DNA from 2 places in the Priestia sp. D3YE.R1 genome. Region 2 is predicted to be linked to the other one. Evidence: riboswitches for the same ligand, from Rfam matches in the RefSeq annotation. Region 2 holds a riboswitch; the other holds the start of a gene.

Region 1 (7,910 bases), on a different contig from region 2:
TACGAATAAGAATGAGAACTCAAGCGGCTCTGTAATACCCGTTAAGAAAGATGTTAAAGCAGCTGAACCCATGATACCAGCCACATATTTTTTGTTTTCAGGACGAGCTTCATGATAAATCGCAAGAGCGGCTGCTGGCAATCCGAACATCATGAACGGGAATTTACCAACTTGGAATGTTCCTGCTGTTAAAGGCACGCCATCTGCTAATTGAGCAAAGAAAATCTTTTGGTCACCGTGAATATGCTGACCTGCTTTATTAACGTAATCACCAAACTCAAACCAGAACGGAGAGTAGAAGATGTGATGAAGTCCAAATGGAATTAATGAACGTTCAATCAATCCAAATACAAACGCTGATAAAGTTGGGTTTGCATCAATCATGTTAGTAGAGAAAGCATTTAATCCACTTTGAATTGGCGGCCAAATGAAAATCATAATAACACCTAAAATAATTGAAAATACCCCAGTAATGATTGGTACAAATCGTTTTCCTGCAAAGAACCCTAAATAAGATGGTAATTCAATATTGAAATAACGATTATACATGGATGAAGCTAAAATACCTACTATGATACCCCCAAATACACCTGTAGCTAACGTAGGAATTCCTAAGATGCTAGTGTAAGCTGGATTGGCACCCATTTTGTCAGGATCTAGTTGTCCTGTAGCAACTAAGATTGTGCTCATCGTTTTGTTCATAATTAAGTAGCCTACGATTGCAGCAATACCTGCTACACCGTCACCACCGGCTAAACCAACGGCAACACCAACGGCAAACAATAGCGATAAGTTGTCAAATACAATTTGACCCGCTTGCGACAAAACATTTGAAACCAATTGAACCCAGTCTGCACCAAGTGCCGGTACTGCATCCAACAATGTAGGGTTTTGAAGCGCTGTCCCTACTCCAAGTAAAATCCCTGCTGCCGGTAAAATCGCAACCGGTAACATAAGCGCTTTTCCGACTTTTTGTAATACTCCAAAAAGTTTTTTAAACACGGCGCTTACCTCCTTTTATATATTTAGTGTGCAACAAGCTATTTATTTGATACGTGAATCATTAACGCGCTTTCATAAAACGCTTTCTTTAACTAGAAAACTCATTACATCTCCTGGTGTCCTGAGGCGAAGCTTTCAATGATTGCGCTTTCTTATAACAAAAAAAGGCATGAGGAAAAAGAAACGATAAATGGATACACTCATCCAATTACACATCGCTTCATTTCTCACTCATGCCTGATCGTATCAGTAACACGTATTGAAATGATTTTATAAATCCGTTTTTGTTATAAGTCGCTGCAGATGCATCGTTAAGTAAACTGCTTCTGCTTCATACACAGGTAAATGTAACGCTTGCTGCATTACTTTTATCACTTTCCAAGACACATTGTAACACAGGGGATATTCTTCTTTCAATAGCAAAGCGATTTTTTTTGGCTCTTCTATTTTTTCTCCTGTTTTTACTCGATCAATAGCAAAATGCAAATGACGAATCAATCTCATATAGTGCACAGATTCTTTATCTACCTGCAGATGAAGCGATTCTTCAATCACATTAATAATTGTTTGAATAAGCTGCGAGTCTTGATTCACTTCCAGCAGGTTTTTTTCAGTCAGCGCACTATGGATATGAAGCGCAATAAATCCAATCTCTCCTACCGGAAGCTGAACGCCTATTTTGCGACTAATAATTTCTACTACTTCAGATGCGATCGTATATTCCTCTGGATATAAAGCTTTTGTTTCAAGTAAAAATGGATTTTTAAGTCCCATTCCCTGCTGAAAACGTTTTATCGCAAACGCAATATGATCCGTCAATGAAATGTGTATATGCTCATTCAAAGGAATATTAACGCGTTTTTGAATGTGCGTTACAATATCATTCATCATTTCAATTACATCTTCATCCACCTGAGCTAAAAGCTGCTTGTACTGTTCTTGCTCTTCTTCACTCTTTAACAAAAACATTTTCTCCACGGCTTTTGCATCGATTTCATCGCCTTTTTTCTTATTGAACCCTATTCCTTTCCCAATTAGCACAACTTCATCATAGGTAAGGTGTTTAGCAATTAATACGTTATTATTAAGTACCTTTTCTACAAAAAAGGACTCTTTCACGAATCCTTCACTCCCCTGTTTCGGCTTTCTATTATTTGCTTTCCTATCTTACAAATAATACGCATAACCGTCAATTCATTTTTCTTTGTTTCAAACATTATTGAACTAAACTATTTGAGTTACGTATTATCTTAGTAGTTCTTCGCTGGAAACGCAATGTCTTTTTTACTCGTGCCATAACAATTTTTCATAATAAAATGTTGAAGCATAACGCTCAGAATGAATATACCCGCTTGTAAAAGCGTAAAAAAAACAAGTGAAGTGGTAATAGATACCAGCAAAACCCCATAGTGAATCAGCAAAATATCTACTATACGCAGCCCTGCTATAATCATTCCAGCTCCAATAAAAAATTCGTTGACTACACTCCAAACAAGGAGAATTGTAACTATACAAACATAAATCATTGTTGCGTTTACGGAATCATGAGTAGCCGATGCAAACCATCCCGTATAAAACCAATTATTATGAAAATATGCTAACAGCATAAACATAATAGTAGAAGTAATGGCGAGCATTCCGAGAAAAAATGTAGCGTAATGCACAAATGTCATGTAACGTTCTGTTAGCCATACATACCAAATCTTTGAAATACTAAAGCCGATGGTCATTAAAACGCCTGTATAAATTGTTTTCCACCAGTGATGTGTATAAATATCCCAGTGTAAAAATAATTCTTCAATCCCCATAAACATAGCTGAAATGATTAAAATATAGCGAAATTTTAATTGATAAGCAGCTACCACCGTAGCCATGATTGGAAAAGCAAACGTTTGAGAAGTTAAGGACCCAAACAAATTATCAAAATATTCATTGGTCATAAAATCAGGATCGTACTCGTAACTTTCAAACAGCACAAATACAACATACTCTAGTACATAAGCCATTCCAATGATAAAAAAAAGCAAAACGACTAGCTTTTTATCCTTTTTACGTATGAATACTGCAAGCAAAACGGCTGTGCTAATAATAATCAATGCAAAAAAAGCAGTATAATGAGGCATAGACGTCTCCCTTTTACGACCTAATTATTACTTAGAGTAAGACGTTTTAGCCAAATTATACATGGCTAACTTCTATTCAAAAGAGATTGAGACATACTACATCAATCCAATCTAAAGACGAACAAACGGGAGACATGAGATAGTATGGATCGCTTGCTGCACTGCAGTTGATTTCTGCGCAAGTCTTCGCTTTCCGCAGGCGGACGCCGAGCCTCCTCGTCGCTTACGCTTCTGCGAGGTCACACTTCTTCCGCTTTTCCCTCAGGAGTCTTTGCCTTACCCTTTAATCTACAGTTAGAAGCCACTATATACATGAAACCTACGTTCACCCTACTAATGAAAAAATCCGAACGATTCATCGTTCGGATCTTCCAACTAACATACTTTTGTTTTAGCCTCTTTTAACTCTTCAACTCACAAAAAATGGAATGGTATCTATTATCCTTCAATCATTTTTGAAAGGTTAGCCATTTCGATAGCTGATGCTGCAGCTTCCCATCCTTTATTTCCTGCTTTTGTTCCTGCACGTTCAATTGCTTGCTCAATTGTTTCAGTTGTTAATACACCAAAGATAATTGGCACGCCTGTTTGTAAGCTTTGAGATGCAACGCCTTTTGCCACTTCATTACATACAAAATCGAAGTGTGGAGTAGCTCCTCGAATAACCGTTCCTAGCGTAATAACCGCATCATATTTTTTAGATTCAGCTAATTTTTTAGCGATTAATGGAATTTCATAAGCGCCCGGCACCCAAGCCACGTCTACATCTTCATCAGCTACACCGTGACGTTTGAGCGCATCTTCTGCTCCACTAAGTAAACGGCCTGTAATAAATTCATTAAAACGCCCTACCACGATTCCGATTTTTAATCCTGTGCCTACTAAATTTCCTTCATATAAATGATTCATCTCTTGTTCCTCCTGCTAGTAGTAATATATAGTTATTTACATTTCTTTTCATGAATTAGCTTCATTTGTTATAAAGAAAAAAAGTGTAAACTTATAAATGTAATAAATGACCTAGTTTTTTAGCTTTTGTATCTAAGTATTTTTTATTGGCATCCACTGCCGGCATTTGAAGAGGCACTCGCTCTACCACTTCAAGATCGTAGCCTTTTAGCCCAGTAATTTTACGAGGATTGTTCGTTAAAAGCTTCATTTGTTTGACTCCAAGGTCTTTTAAGATTTGAGCACCGATTCCATACTCTCGTAAATCCGCAGCAAACCCGAGCTTTTCATTCGCTTCTACGGTATCGTATCCTTCTTCCTGCAGCTTATAAGCTCTTAGCTTATTTAACAAGCCAATGCCTCTGCCCTCTTGACGCATATACAGCAGAATGCCGCGTCCTTCTTCTTCAATTTGCGTAAGAGCCGCGTGAAGCTGAGGACCGCAGTCACAGCGCTCAGAGCCAAACACATCTCCAGTCAAACACTCGGAGTGAACGCGAACGAGAACGGGGCTATTATGATCAATATCACCTTTGATAAGAGCCACATGTTCTTTATTATCAAGTTTATTTGTATATCCTACAGCCTTAAAATCACCAAATGCCGTAGGTAAGCTCACTTCTATTTCACGGCTAATCAGCTGGTCATGTTTGCGGCGGTAGGCAATCAAATCTTTTATTGTGATCATTTTTAAATCAAATTGCTCTGCAATCTTTGTTAAATCCGGTACGCGTGCCATTGTTCCATCTTCATTCATGATTTCACAAATAACACCCGCAGGTTTCCCTCCTGCTAACACTGCTAAATCAACAGCAGCCTCTGTATGACCCGCACGCTGCAGAACGCCCCCGTCTTTTGCAATCAATGGGAAAATATGTCCTGGGCGTTGAAAATCACTTGCTACCGTTGCTTCATTTACAAGAGCCATAACGGTAGCAGAGCGTTCGTATGCACTGATACCTGTTGTACTTGAAATATGATCAATACTTACTGTAAATGCTGTTCCATGTACATCCGTGTTGTTCGCTACCATCGGGTGAAGATTCAATTTATGCGCAATTTCTTCATTAACAGGTGTACAAATTAATCCTCTTCCATGAGTAGCCATAAAGTTAATAACCTCAGGCGTCGTTTTTTCGGCTAATGCAATAAAATCTCCTTCGTTTTCTCGATCTTCATCATCGCATACAATAACCACTTTTCCCTTTTTTAACTCTTCAATGGCTTCTTCTACTTTATGAAACATCTCTTTCACCTCACTGTTAATTTGTAAAACCATGCTGTTGCAATAAATCTTTCATATTACCTGAACGATTCGAGGCGCCGGGAGTTGACTTATTCGTCATCATCTGATGCATATATTTAGCTAGCATATCGCATTCAATATTCACCTTGTCTCCTCGCTGTTTGTCTCCTACTACCGTGTGAAGCACCGTATGAGGAATAAGAGAAATAGTAAATGATTGGTTGCTGACATCAAAAATAGTAAGACTTGTTCCGTCTACAGAAACAGATCCTTTTAACATCATAAATTCACGAAGTTTAGGGTCAACTTGAATTTCGTAATAAAAGGCATTTCCTTTACGTGTTTTGCTTACAATGGTTCCAATTCCATCAACGTGTCCGCTAACGAAATGCCCCCCAAACCGGCCATTTGCAGCCATCGCCCGTTCTAAGTTAACACGTGATCCAACAGTTAGAAGCTGAAGGGTACTTGCTTTAATCGTCTCCGGCATGACGTCGACCGTAAATTCATTTTGAGAGTAAGCCGTTACGGTTAAACAAACGCCGTTAACTGAAATACTGTCCCCTAAGTTCACATCTTCTAACACGGTCTTCGCATCAATCGTAAGAACGATTGCTTCTGTAGCCTTTTGAATACGTTTTATCTTCCCAATTTCTTCAATAATACCTGTGAACATTTTCTTCACCTGCTTTGGCGCTATTCCAACTTCTTATGCCGTTTTGAAATAGCAGCTGCTTTTTTTTCATATTTATCTTTCCCCCAACCACTGAAAATAAAAAAGCCCCTTGAACAAATGTCCAAGGGGTCGGCTGAGCTGAATCAGTTTTATCTATGCAAAATTCCGCTAATTGTATACGAAATAAACAGTTATGTTTTGTGTATGAAAACAAGGGTAGCTTTAAAAAAGGCAAACCTGTCCCTTATTAATACAACACAAAAAAACAACTGTGCTTCCTGATCCTTCTCCCATCCAGACTTTTACTGTCGGCTCTAGATTTTAACTAGATCCACCGCTAACATACATCGTATGAAAACGGGTCACGGGCTTAAAAGCATACGCTTCATCACCGCCGGTTGGGACTTACACCCGACCCCGAAGGATAATATATTCGACTGCTATAGTCTTATTTGTTTTACATTATAGCAAAGTAAAATCGACTTGTCACATCATTTAACTTCGTTTTTTCACATCTGTTCTTTAAAATCCAGCTTTTAGCTTATTTTTTCTTTTTTAATACATAGCATCCATACAAAAGCTAGTCCAATATAGCCAAATATTGGATACAGAAGCCCAAGAAGCTGGGCATATCCGAATTGTCCAATAATAAAGCAAGCCAAGATAATAAACGCAAAAGCTTGTTTATCATTCAAGGGAAGAAATGACTGAAGCTGCTTAGCGATTCCAAATACATTTCCAATCAATGTAGTAAAAATCTCGCCTAACACAACTACCGTAAATAAAACATTCACCCACGCTGAGATATTTTTAACAACGGCACTCATCGGAATATCAAGTTGAAATGAATAAGGCAAATTGGAAAGGGCAAGATGAGTAGAAACAAGCATAAACGTAAGTACGCATCCTCCTATTACGGCCCCTTTTTTAATCACGCTCCTATCTTTCACGGAACTTCCTAATGGAACCAAAACGGCCTGAGCCAAAGCTAGATTTAGGGAAATGTATAAAAAGGGACTAACCGCCCACTTCCACTGTGTGACGAGCGTTAAATCCGGCTTCGTTTGAATCAGTGAGAAATAGCTGATATTTGGCACAAAAATGATAAAAGCAAATGAAAGCATCATCGGGACAACAAGAGAATTAACCATTAAAATACCGTTAATTCCCCTTGCGATAAATATATAAGTTAAAACAATTGTAAAAATCATCCCAACAGGAGGCCACAGCCCGAACTGTTCTTTTCCTATTGCCCCCGTACTCGCTAGCATGACTGAAGTTACTCCAAATAAAATGACAATCATTACACCGTTTACAACTTTTCCAAGCACATCACCAAATAAATATGTATTAAGCTGCTGATAAGAAGAAGCCCCAATTGCGTGCGAAAGCAGCATCATTTTCGAACCTAGCCAAATAAAAAACAAGCCGCTGACCAAAATTCCAACCATTCCAAGTTCCCCGTACTGTGTAAAAAATTGAACGATTTCCTTGCCTGTTGCAAAACCGGCTCCTACAACGGTGCCTACATACGTAGCAGCAACCTGCAGCGTGAGTTTCCACCTTTTCATGCCCATCACCCTTCTACCCTTCATAGTTCACTATATGTAGAAGCGATAAAAAAAAGACGAGCCTTTTTACGTATAAATCGACGCATCTCCCAGCGCTGGTGCCTTTTCGTTTATTTTTTATTTTTCATTTTCTTTTTGTATTTCTCACAAAAAACTCCTTAACCCCTAACATAACAGTCATTTTCAAACAAAATATACGGATATTTTCCCTTTAGCTTTTAAATTTTCCTCAATATTTGCTGGAAATTCACAATTTACTGTTGTATAATTTCTAAAAATCAGATAAATTATTAAATAAGTATTCTTTCTATTTAAAAAAATATGTTTCAATTATATACAATTGA
Region 2 (7,910 bases):
AAAAGAAGAAAGTACATGAAAGCTTTCATTATTTTTACTCACTTTTTCAATGATATGATGAATAACTCCTAAAAGTTGAATATGAACATAATGTTCATCGAGTTCATATTGATATGCTAACTGATTTTTTGTAAAGCCTACTCTTTGGTATCCAGTCAGTTGCAAAACAAAAAGAGACGCATCCCGTTCCGTACAACCTTTCAAGCACGTTCGGAGCTCTTTGAATAGCTCGGCAGCCAACTCTTGACGCGTTTGCTTTTGAGACATAATATACGTTTTGACCCATTGAATGACCTCAGGGTTTTTTGAAATGGGTAAAAACCCTTTTTGAAAATACTGTAGGTTTGATAAGGTCTGAATGAACAAAGTGATTCTTGCTAAAAATAATTGAGTACTGCTTGCGAATTTCCATCCGTCTAAAGCCGGATGAAAGGGCCGATCCGTCAGTTCATCTTCAAGGCGTGCTCGTCCCTTATCTGTCATCACATACTTTTGATTTTCAGTTTCTTCAATATACTGCTGTTCTTTTAAATATGCAACGCAGGTTTCAAAAGACCGTTTATCTAAGTAAAGAAATGACTGAAAAAGAAAAGAGATTCCAAAAATTTTTCCGTCTTGAATCGTTTGAGCTGACTTTTTACCTGTTAATAAATGATAAATACCATAGGCGGTTCGTTCACCTTTTAACTGTTTTATACAAAATAAAATGCTAACTTGAATATAATTCAAAGGTGTCAACTTCCTTTCTCATTCATTGTACCAAAAGTGACCAACAGCATGTGAGATAAAGGCTTTTTAGCTCTTTCCTTTATGTATCAAAACGTTTGGATAAGTGAAGAAACCTTGATTTGATAAGCATTCTCAGTGACTTTTCTATTGAAAAGTTTTATAAATCATTTTACAATGAATAAGGAGAAATTTCACTCTTGATTCGCGAAGAGATTATATAATGAGAAATTTTCGAACACTTTACAGGAGGTCTTGTTATGCCAAAATATACAATTGTTGATAAAGATACTTGCATCGCATGCGGCGCTTGCGGAGCAGCAGCACCAGACATTTATGATTATGATGATGAAGGTATTGCATTCGTAACATTAGATGATAACCAAGGTGTAGTAGAAATTCCAGAAGATCTAGAAGATGATATGATGGATGCAATGGAAGGCTGCCCTACGGATTCAATTCGCGTAGCGGATGAAAAATTCGAAGGCGATGCTAATAAATTCGAATAAGTATTGAACAAACCTGTAGTATAGTACATACTGCAGGTTTGTTTATATATAAAAATCGCTCTCCCCGGGAGAGCGATTGAATTAAACAGCAACGCGGCGCGTGATCCATTGCTTCATTTTTGAAAACAATAAGACAAAAATAACCCCTGTTGCTGCTCCTTTTATTAAGTTAAACGGCAAAATACCTGCAACGATATATTGACGTGCTTGTTCACTAGACATTTCTGGCGATTGTAAGAAGATTGTGTACGCCGGTAAAAAGACATAATAATTTAAGACAGCCATGAGTACCGTCATTACAACCGTACCCGTAACCAAACCTATCGTTACGCCTTTAGCCGTTTTAAATCGGCGGAACATGTATGATACAGGAAGAACGAACAGTAAACCAGCTACAAAGTTCGCCACTTGACCAACCGGAACCCCTGTGGCACTTCCTTGAATTAAATAATTCAATAAATTTTTTATTCCTTCTACTATAACAGCAGCCATAGGTCCAAATACAAGTGCTGCTACGAGTGCAGGAATTTCGCTAAAATCAATTGTTAAAAACGGAGGTAATCCAGGAATCGGAAAATTAATCATCATTAAAATGTAAGCAATACTGCTTAACATTCCTAGTATAACCAGCTTTTGAGTTTTCTTACTTTGTTGCATCTTGCCTCTCTCCTTCTTTGTGATCCGCTCTTCAAAGAAGAAAGGTTCAACTTCATATCCCCACGCAAAAACCTCCCAACAAATGATTCGTTGAGAGGAGACATGGCAGGCATATTTAATAAACGTTCATCACATTAGGTTTTGAACGCTGAACCTCCACCTTCTCCCATCCAGACTGTACTGTCGGCTTTGGAATTTCACCAAATCTGCTCGTATGTATTACATATAAGCTCGCGGGCTCAAAACAATTTGTTTTTTTACCGCCGGTCGGGAATTTCACCCTGCCCCGAAGATAGACCAATATTTAATTATGAATTTATTATATGTTATCTCGAATTAAAAGTAAATAAAGAAGTTTTTTTAATTCCTATTAAATTGATGTCTTTTATAAACTTCATTACTGTTTTATATGTAAAATAAGGAAATAAGTGCATAACCAACAGCATTATGACATATTTATAGTTTCAATTTTACGTTTACAATTGTGTATTTGATAACTAATTGTAAAGTTTAAAAAATATAATTGACAGAATTTTTTTAACATGGTAAATTATCAAATATTTGATGATAGTAAAATCCAAGGGAGATGTTCACGTCATGTATAACGTATTAGTAGCTGATTCAATTAGCAATGAAGGTCTTGCTCCACTACTTGAAGCTCCTCATGTGAATCTTACGCGAAAAAAAGTTGAAGAAGTTGAGAATGATTTGCATACGTACGATGCGCTTTTAGTACGGAGTGCTACGACGGTTACAGAGGATTTGCTGGCAAAAATGCCGAATTTAAAAATTGTTGCTCGCGCTGGAGTAGGTGTCGATAATATTGATATTGAAGCCTCAACCAAACGAGGGGTTGTCGTTATTAACGCGCCGAACGGAAATACCATTTCAACGGCGGAACATACATTTGCTATGATGGCTAGCTTGTTTCGGCATATCCCCCAAGGAAATGCTTCAGTCAAAGCGCGCGAATGGAACCGCTCAGCATTTGTTGGAACAGAGCTTAATCGCAAACACCTGGGCATTATCGGATTTGGACGAATTGGCTCAGAGCTTGCGAAACGCGCAAAAGCCTTCAATATGAGCGTTCACGTTTACGATCCTTTTTTAACCTCTTCCCGAGCTGAAAAGCTAGGCGTAGAACTATTATCCCTGGATGAATTACTAGCAGCAGCGGATGTAATTACCGTACACACTCCGCTTACGAAAGAAACCAAGGGATTGCTCAATCATGAAACATTAGCCAAAACAAAGAAGGGTGTATTTTTATTAAACTGCGCACGCGGCGGGATCATTGATGAAAAAGCCTTAGTTCATTATTTAGAAATTGGCCATGTTCAAGGTGCAGCTATTGACGTATTTGAAGTTGAACCGCCGATTGATAACCCTTTGTTACATTTTGATCAAGTTATTACAACTCCCCATTTAGGAGCTTCTACAAAAGAAGCCCAGCTTAACGTTGCTGAAGACGTGGCACATGACGTTCTGCGTTTTCTAGAAGGTAATCCTGTAAGTTCATCTATTAATTTACCAACGCTTTCTAAAGAAGTTTTTGAAAAAATTCAGCCGTTTACGAGCCTTACTAAACAAATGGGAGCTATTTTATCTCAATGCATGCGAGAACCCGTTCAGCATATCTCGATCTCCTACGGAGGTACAGTGACGGATTTAGAAACCACTTATATTACACGGAGCTTGTTATCAGGCTTTTTAACCCATCGTATTGACTCACCTGTTAACGAAGTCAATGCTTCTATGATTGCCAAAGAACGAGGAATTACATTTGGTGAAAAAACATCGGAAGATACGCAAGGATATTCTAATATAATTGACGTTACGGTAACAGGCGAACAGCGTACATTTACGATTACGGGCACTTATATAGCAGGATATGGACCTCGAATTGTTAATATTGATTCGTTTGATATTGATTTTTATCCAGAAGGACATCTTCTTTATATCCGTCACAGTGATCAGCCCGGAGTTATTGGAAATGTAGGGAAAGTACTTGGAGATTTACGTATTAACATTGCTACCATGCAAGTGGGCCGTAAGCAAAAAGGCGGAGAAGCCATTATGATGCTCACGTTTGATAAACTTTTAGATGATTCTGTCATCAATTCATTAAAACAAACAAGCGAAATTGTGACCATACAGCGCATTGAGTTGTGACATTGAAAAAAGAGCCTTAGCGGCTCTTTTTTTATGGACTTATTTTTAACACTTGTCCTGCATTTAAAGCGGTGTTCTCTAAATGATTCCACTTTCTTAGCTGCTCCACATCGACTTCATATTTGGCCGCAAGTTCAGATAATGTATCTCCTTGATGGATAAGAATACAGTTATCAGAAGCCTGATGTAACTGCTGAAAAACCGTGGCAGCTAAATCGTTTTTTACGTATGCCGATAGTTTTTGCTTGTCCAATTTGGCGAGTGGGTTTACCGCATTGGTTTTATCCGGATTCCAACTTCCTTGATGAACTTCAAAATGCAAATGTGCACCTGAAGATCGTCCTGTATTGCCAACCCATCCAATGTTTTGACCTGGGGCTACAGAATTTCCTTCTGCAACAAGTCGTTTCTCTAGATGAGCATAGACCGTTTCGTATCCATTCGTTTGTTTGATAAAAACAACTTGCCCGTATGTATTTGAATAATAAGAGCGGCTCACCACTCCTTTTGCAACAGCATACACCTGTGTACCAACAGGTGCTGCTATATCGATTCCAAAGTGTTTGGCTTGACGAGAACCAAATATATCAGTTAAGACTCCTTCAACCGGCCACTCCCACTGCTTCTCTTCTGCCTTTACCATTTGTCCGCCCAAAAATAAAAGACCTATACACAATCCCATCACTAATACAACCAATATTCTTCTTAACACGTCAATCATGAAGAAAGAACCTCCTATGTAGATCATTGCACACAAAACATACTATATGCCAATTCCTTCTCTTTTAGACTTGTTTATAGAAAAAATAAAGAGATGTGATTCTCCAATGAATCACATCTCTTTGCTATTCTTATTATTTCAGCTGAAGACAAACTGTTAGTTAGCATGTGTTTACTTTGGCAGTTTGATAAAGAAAGTTGTTCCTTCATTTAATTCACTTTCAACTGCAATAATCCCTTGATGTGCCTCCACGATATTTTTAGCGATCGCAAGCCCAAGACCAGTTCCTGACTTTCCTCTCGTTCTGGCTTTATCAGCTTTATAAAATCGCTCAAATACAAACGGAAGATCTTCTTTTGGAATCCCTGCTCCTGTATCTTGAACAGAAAGATGGATTTCGGATTGACTTTTATCAAGATGCAACTTTACTTCTCCGTAGTCATCCGTATGACGAATGGCATTATCAATTAAGTTTGTCAGCACTTGTTCCATACGGTCTGAATCAATCATCGCTTCAAATTCATCTTCTATTTTTCCATTAAGAGACAGTTTAATATGTTTTTCTTTAGCTAACCCTTGAAACTTGCGCAAAACACGTTCTGTAAATTCAACCATTGCTACAGATTCTAAGTGAAGCTGCACATGTCCCGCTTCCATTCGCGCTAAATCTAAAAGTTCATTTACAAGCCGGCCCATACGGAGTGATTCATCATAAATCACCTGTGCAATTTCTTTCTTTTCTTCATCCGTACTTGCAATATCGTCAATAATAGCTTCACTATAACCTTGAAGCATAGAAATAGGTGTACGCAATTCATGAGACACGTTTGCAATAAAATCTTTTCTTGATTTATCAAGTTTACGCTCTTCAGACATGTCTCGCAGTACAGCTACAGCACCGCGGATTTTCGTTTGATTATAGAGCGGTGACATTAAAATGACCCACGTTTTCCCTTGAATTTTCAACTCTGCACTTCGCTCCGTTTCAGTCTCTACTACCGTTTGAAACAAATGCACGACGTTTGCTGGAAGCTCAGGCACCTGCTGGTTGTTCACATCCTGCTCGTAATACCAAGTCTGAAGAAAATGCTCCGCTGGGGGATTGGTAATTAAAATCGATCCGTCTCTACTAAACGTAATAACACCGTCTGCCATACTGCTTAAAATACTTGAAAGCTGTTCTTTTTCCTGATTGAGCGCATTGAGATTAAACTTTAACTGCCTGCCCATTTGATTAAAAGCAATCGCTAACTCTCCAATTTCATCGTGAGTTAAAATAGGTACTTTTGTATCAAAGTTCCCTTTTGTTACTTCAAATGCCGCCTGCCTCATTTTTCTAAGAGGTGCTGTAATTCGAGTGGATAAGAAAAAAGCAAAGATAGTAGTTAAAATAATAGCAATACCTGCAGCCAATAAAATGAACTTAGTCGTATATTGAGCGGGCTCTTCAATTTCAGAAAGAGATTGATACAGATAAACGCCGCCTGTCGGTTTATTATCTTTCATTAAAGGTACACCGACAACAAACATTAAAGGCTCATCACTCGTGTCTTTCTTTGTGGTCATGTACATTTTTTCCCGTATTACTTTACCTTTTTCAACCACTTGATTTAGCTGATCGTTTTGCTTAACAATGGCCGAAATAGCTTTCTTATTTTCTTTATCAGGATGTGTGGAATGCCAATAAAAATCGTTATCTTGAACAATAACTACACTTGCTTGATCTGCAAGTTCACGAGCAATGGATAGTCCTAGCTTTTCATCCTCTGTTTCCTGCACAATGGTAGAGATTTTAGCAGCCGTTTTAGTTAAACGGTTTTCTGCGTCTACAACATGATAATTTTCAAAAAACTGAAGCAGTAAAATGGTCAAAATAAATAAAACAAGCGTAACGAGCAATAGGATAGTAAACCATAGTTTACCAACTACACTTCTCCAAAACATCAGTTATTTTCAACCTCAAATTTATACCCTACTCCCCAAACGGTTACGATCATTTTCGCCGCTTGTGACGATACGCGATTTAATTTTTCACGCAAACGCTTGACGTGCGTATCTACCGTACGAAGATCTCCAAAGAAATCATAATGCCATACTTCACGCAGCAGCTGCTCTCTGTCATATACTTTATCTGGCGTTTTTGCAAGGTAACATAATAATTCATATTCTTTTGGAGTTAGGTTAACTTCTTTTCCGTCTGCTGTAACGCGATGTGCATCATTATCAATCGTTAAGTGATCAAAGACAATGAGGTTTTTCACGCTCGTTTCTGGCTGAATAAACGTTGCTTGAGAAGAACGTCGAAGCAGTGCTTTTACGCGAAGAACCACTTCTCTTGGGCTAAACGGCTTAACGATGTAATCATCTGTACCTACTTCAAACCCTTGGACTCTGTTTACTTCTTCACCTTTAGCTGTAAGCATGATAATAGGAGTTGCTTTTTTCTCGCGAATTTGTTTACAGACCTCAATACCGTCTATGCCAGGCATCATTAAATCTAATACAATCAAATCATAATCTATGTGTAACGCTTTTTCGATTGCTTCATGCCCGTCGGCTGCTTCTTCAATGATGTATCCTTCTTTTTCTAAGTACATTTTTAACAATCGTCTAATGCGATCTTCATCGTCTACTAGCAGTAATCTTTGTTCGTTTTGCATGTATTTTCAACCTCCTAGTCTTAGTGTACAAAAAAAAACCGGCGAGTTCTACTTATGTTACCCAAACAATGTGACAATTCGTGAACACCTTTATGAAAAATAGCTTTTTTCCTCAAAAAAGAGGTTGAGACATATCGAAATCCATCCAATCTACAGATGGACAAATAAAATACAGGAGCTAGAAGCAACTACATATATGAAGCCTCCGTTCACCATGCAAATAAAAAAATCCGAACAAATGTGATTCTCCATCAAGAATCTCAACTCATCGTTCGGATCTTCTTCAACTAAAATATCTTTATTTCAGCCTCTATTCTATTTTTAAAGGTTACGCATATGAATGTAAACCTGCAATAACTAGGTTGACGGCCACTAAGTTGAACATGATGATGGCAAATCCGCCAACTGCCAGCCAAGCTGATTTTTCACCGTGCCATCCTTTAGACAGCCGAAGATGAAGAAAAG

What was found. Region 2 has a riboswitch for FMN ahead of ACOZIR_RS02720 (ECF transporter S component). Riboswitches for the same ligand answer to the same signal wherever they lie in the genome.
Region 1: it holds a riboswitch for FMN, as region 2 does, so the genes downstream of both, ribE (riboflavin synthase) here and ACOZIR_RS02720 (ECF transporter S component) in region 2, are expected to answer to the same signal.

Annotation. Positions count from the first base shown of each region.
Region 1 covers NZ_JBLTHW010000002.1:706,051-713,960, reverse strand. Annotated here, with positions in the region: gene ptsG (glucose-specific PTS transporter subunit IIBC) at 1-954, opposite strand, end outside; gene glcT (glucose PTS transporter transcription antiterminator GlcT) at 1,273-2,121, opposite strand; gene ACOZIR_RS15780 (hypothetical protein) at 2,253-3,125, opposite strand; gene ribE (6,7-dimethyl-8-ribityllumazine synthase) at 3,564-4,034, opposite strand; gene ACOZIR_RS15770 (bifunctional 3,4-dihydroxy-2-butanone-4-phosphate synthase/GTP cyclohydrolase II) at 4,126-5,319, opposite strand; gene ribE (riboflavin synthase) at 5,336-5,995, opposite strand; FMN riboswitch at 6,274-6,424, opposite strand; gene ACOZIR_RS15760 (amino acid/polyamine transporter II) at 6,532-7,566, opposite strand.
Region 2 covers NZ_JBLTHW010000001.1:515,325-523,234, reverse strand. Annotated here, with positions in the region: gene ACOZIR_RS02730 (helix-turn-helix domain-containing protein) at 1-729, opposite strand, end outside; gene ACOZIR_RS02725 (ferredoxin) at 987-1,235, shown strand; gene ACOZIR_RS02720 (ECF transporter S component) at 1,317-1,892, opposite strand; FMN riboswitch at 2,047-2,190, opposite strand; gene serA (phosphoglycerate dehydrogenase) at 2,490-4,064, shown strand; gene ACOZIR_RS02710 (peptidoglycan DD-metalloendopeptidase family protein) at 4,096-4,785, opposite strand; gene ACOZIR_RS02705 (ATP-binding protein) at 4,957-6,729, opposite strand; gene ACOZIR_RS02700 (response regulator transcription factor) at 6,729-7,445, opposite strand; gene ccsB (c-type cytochrome biogenesis protein CcsB) at 7,774-7,910, opposite strand, start outside.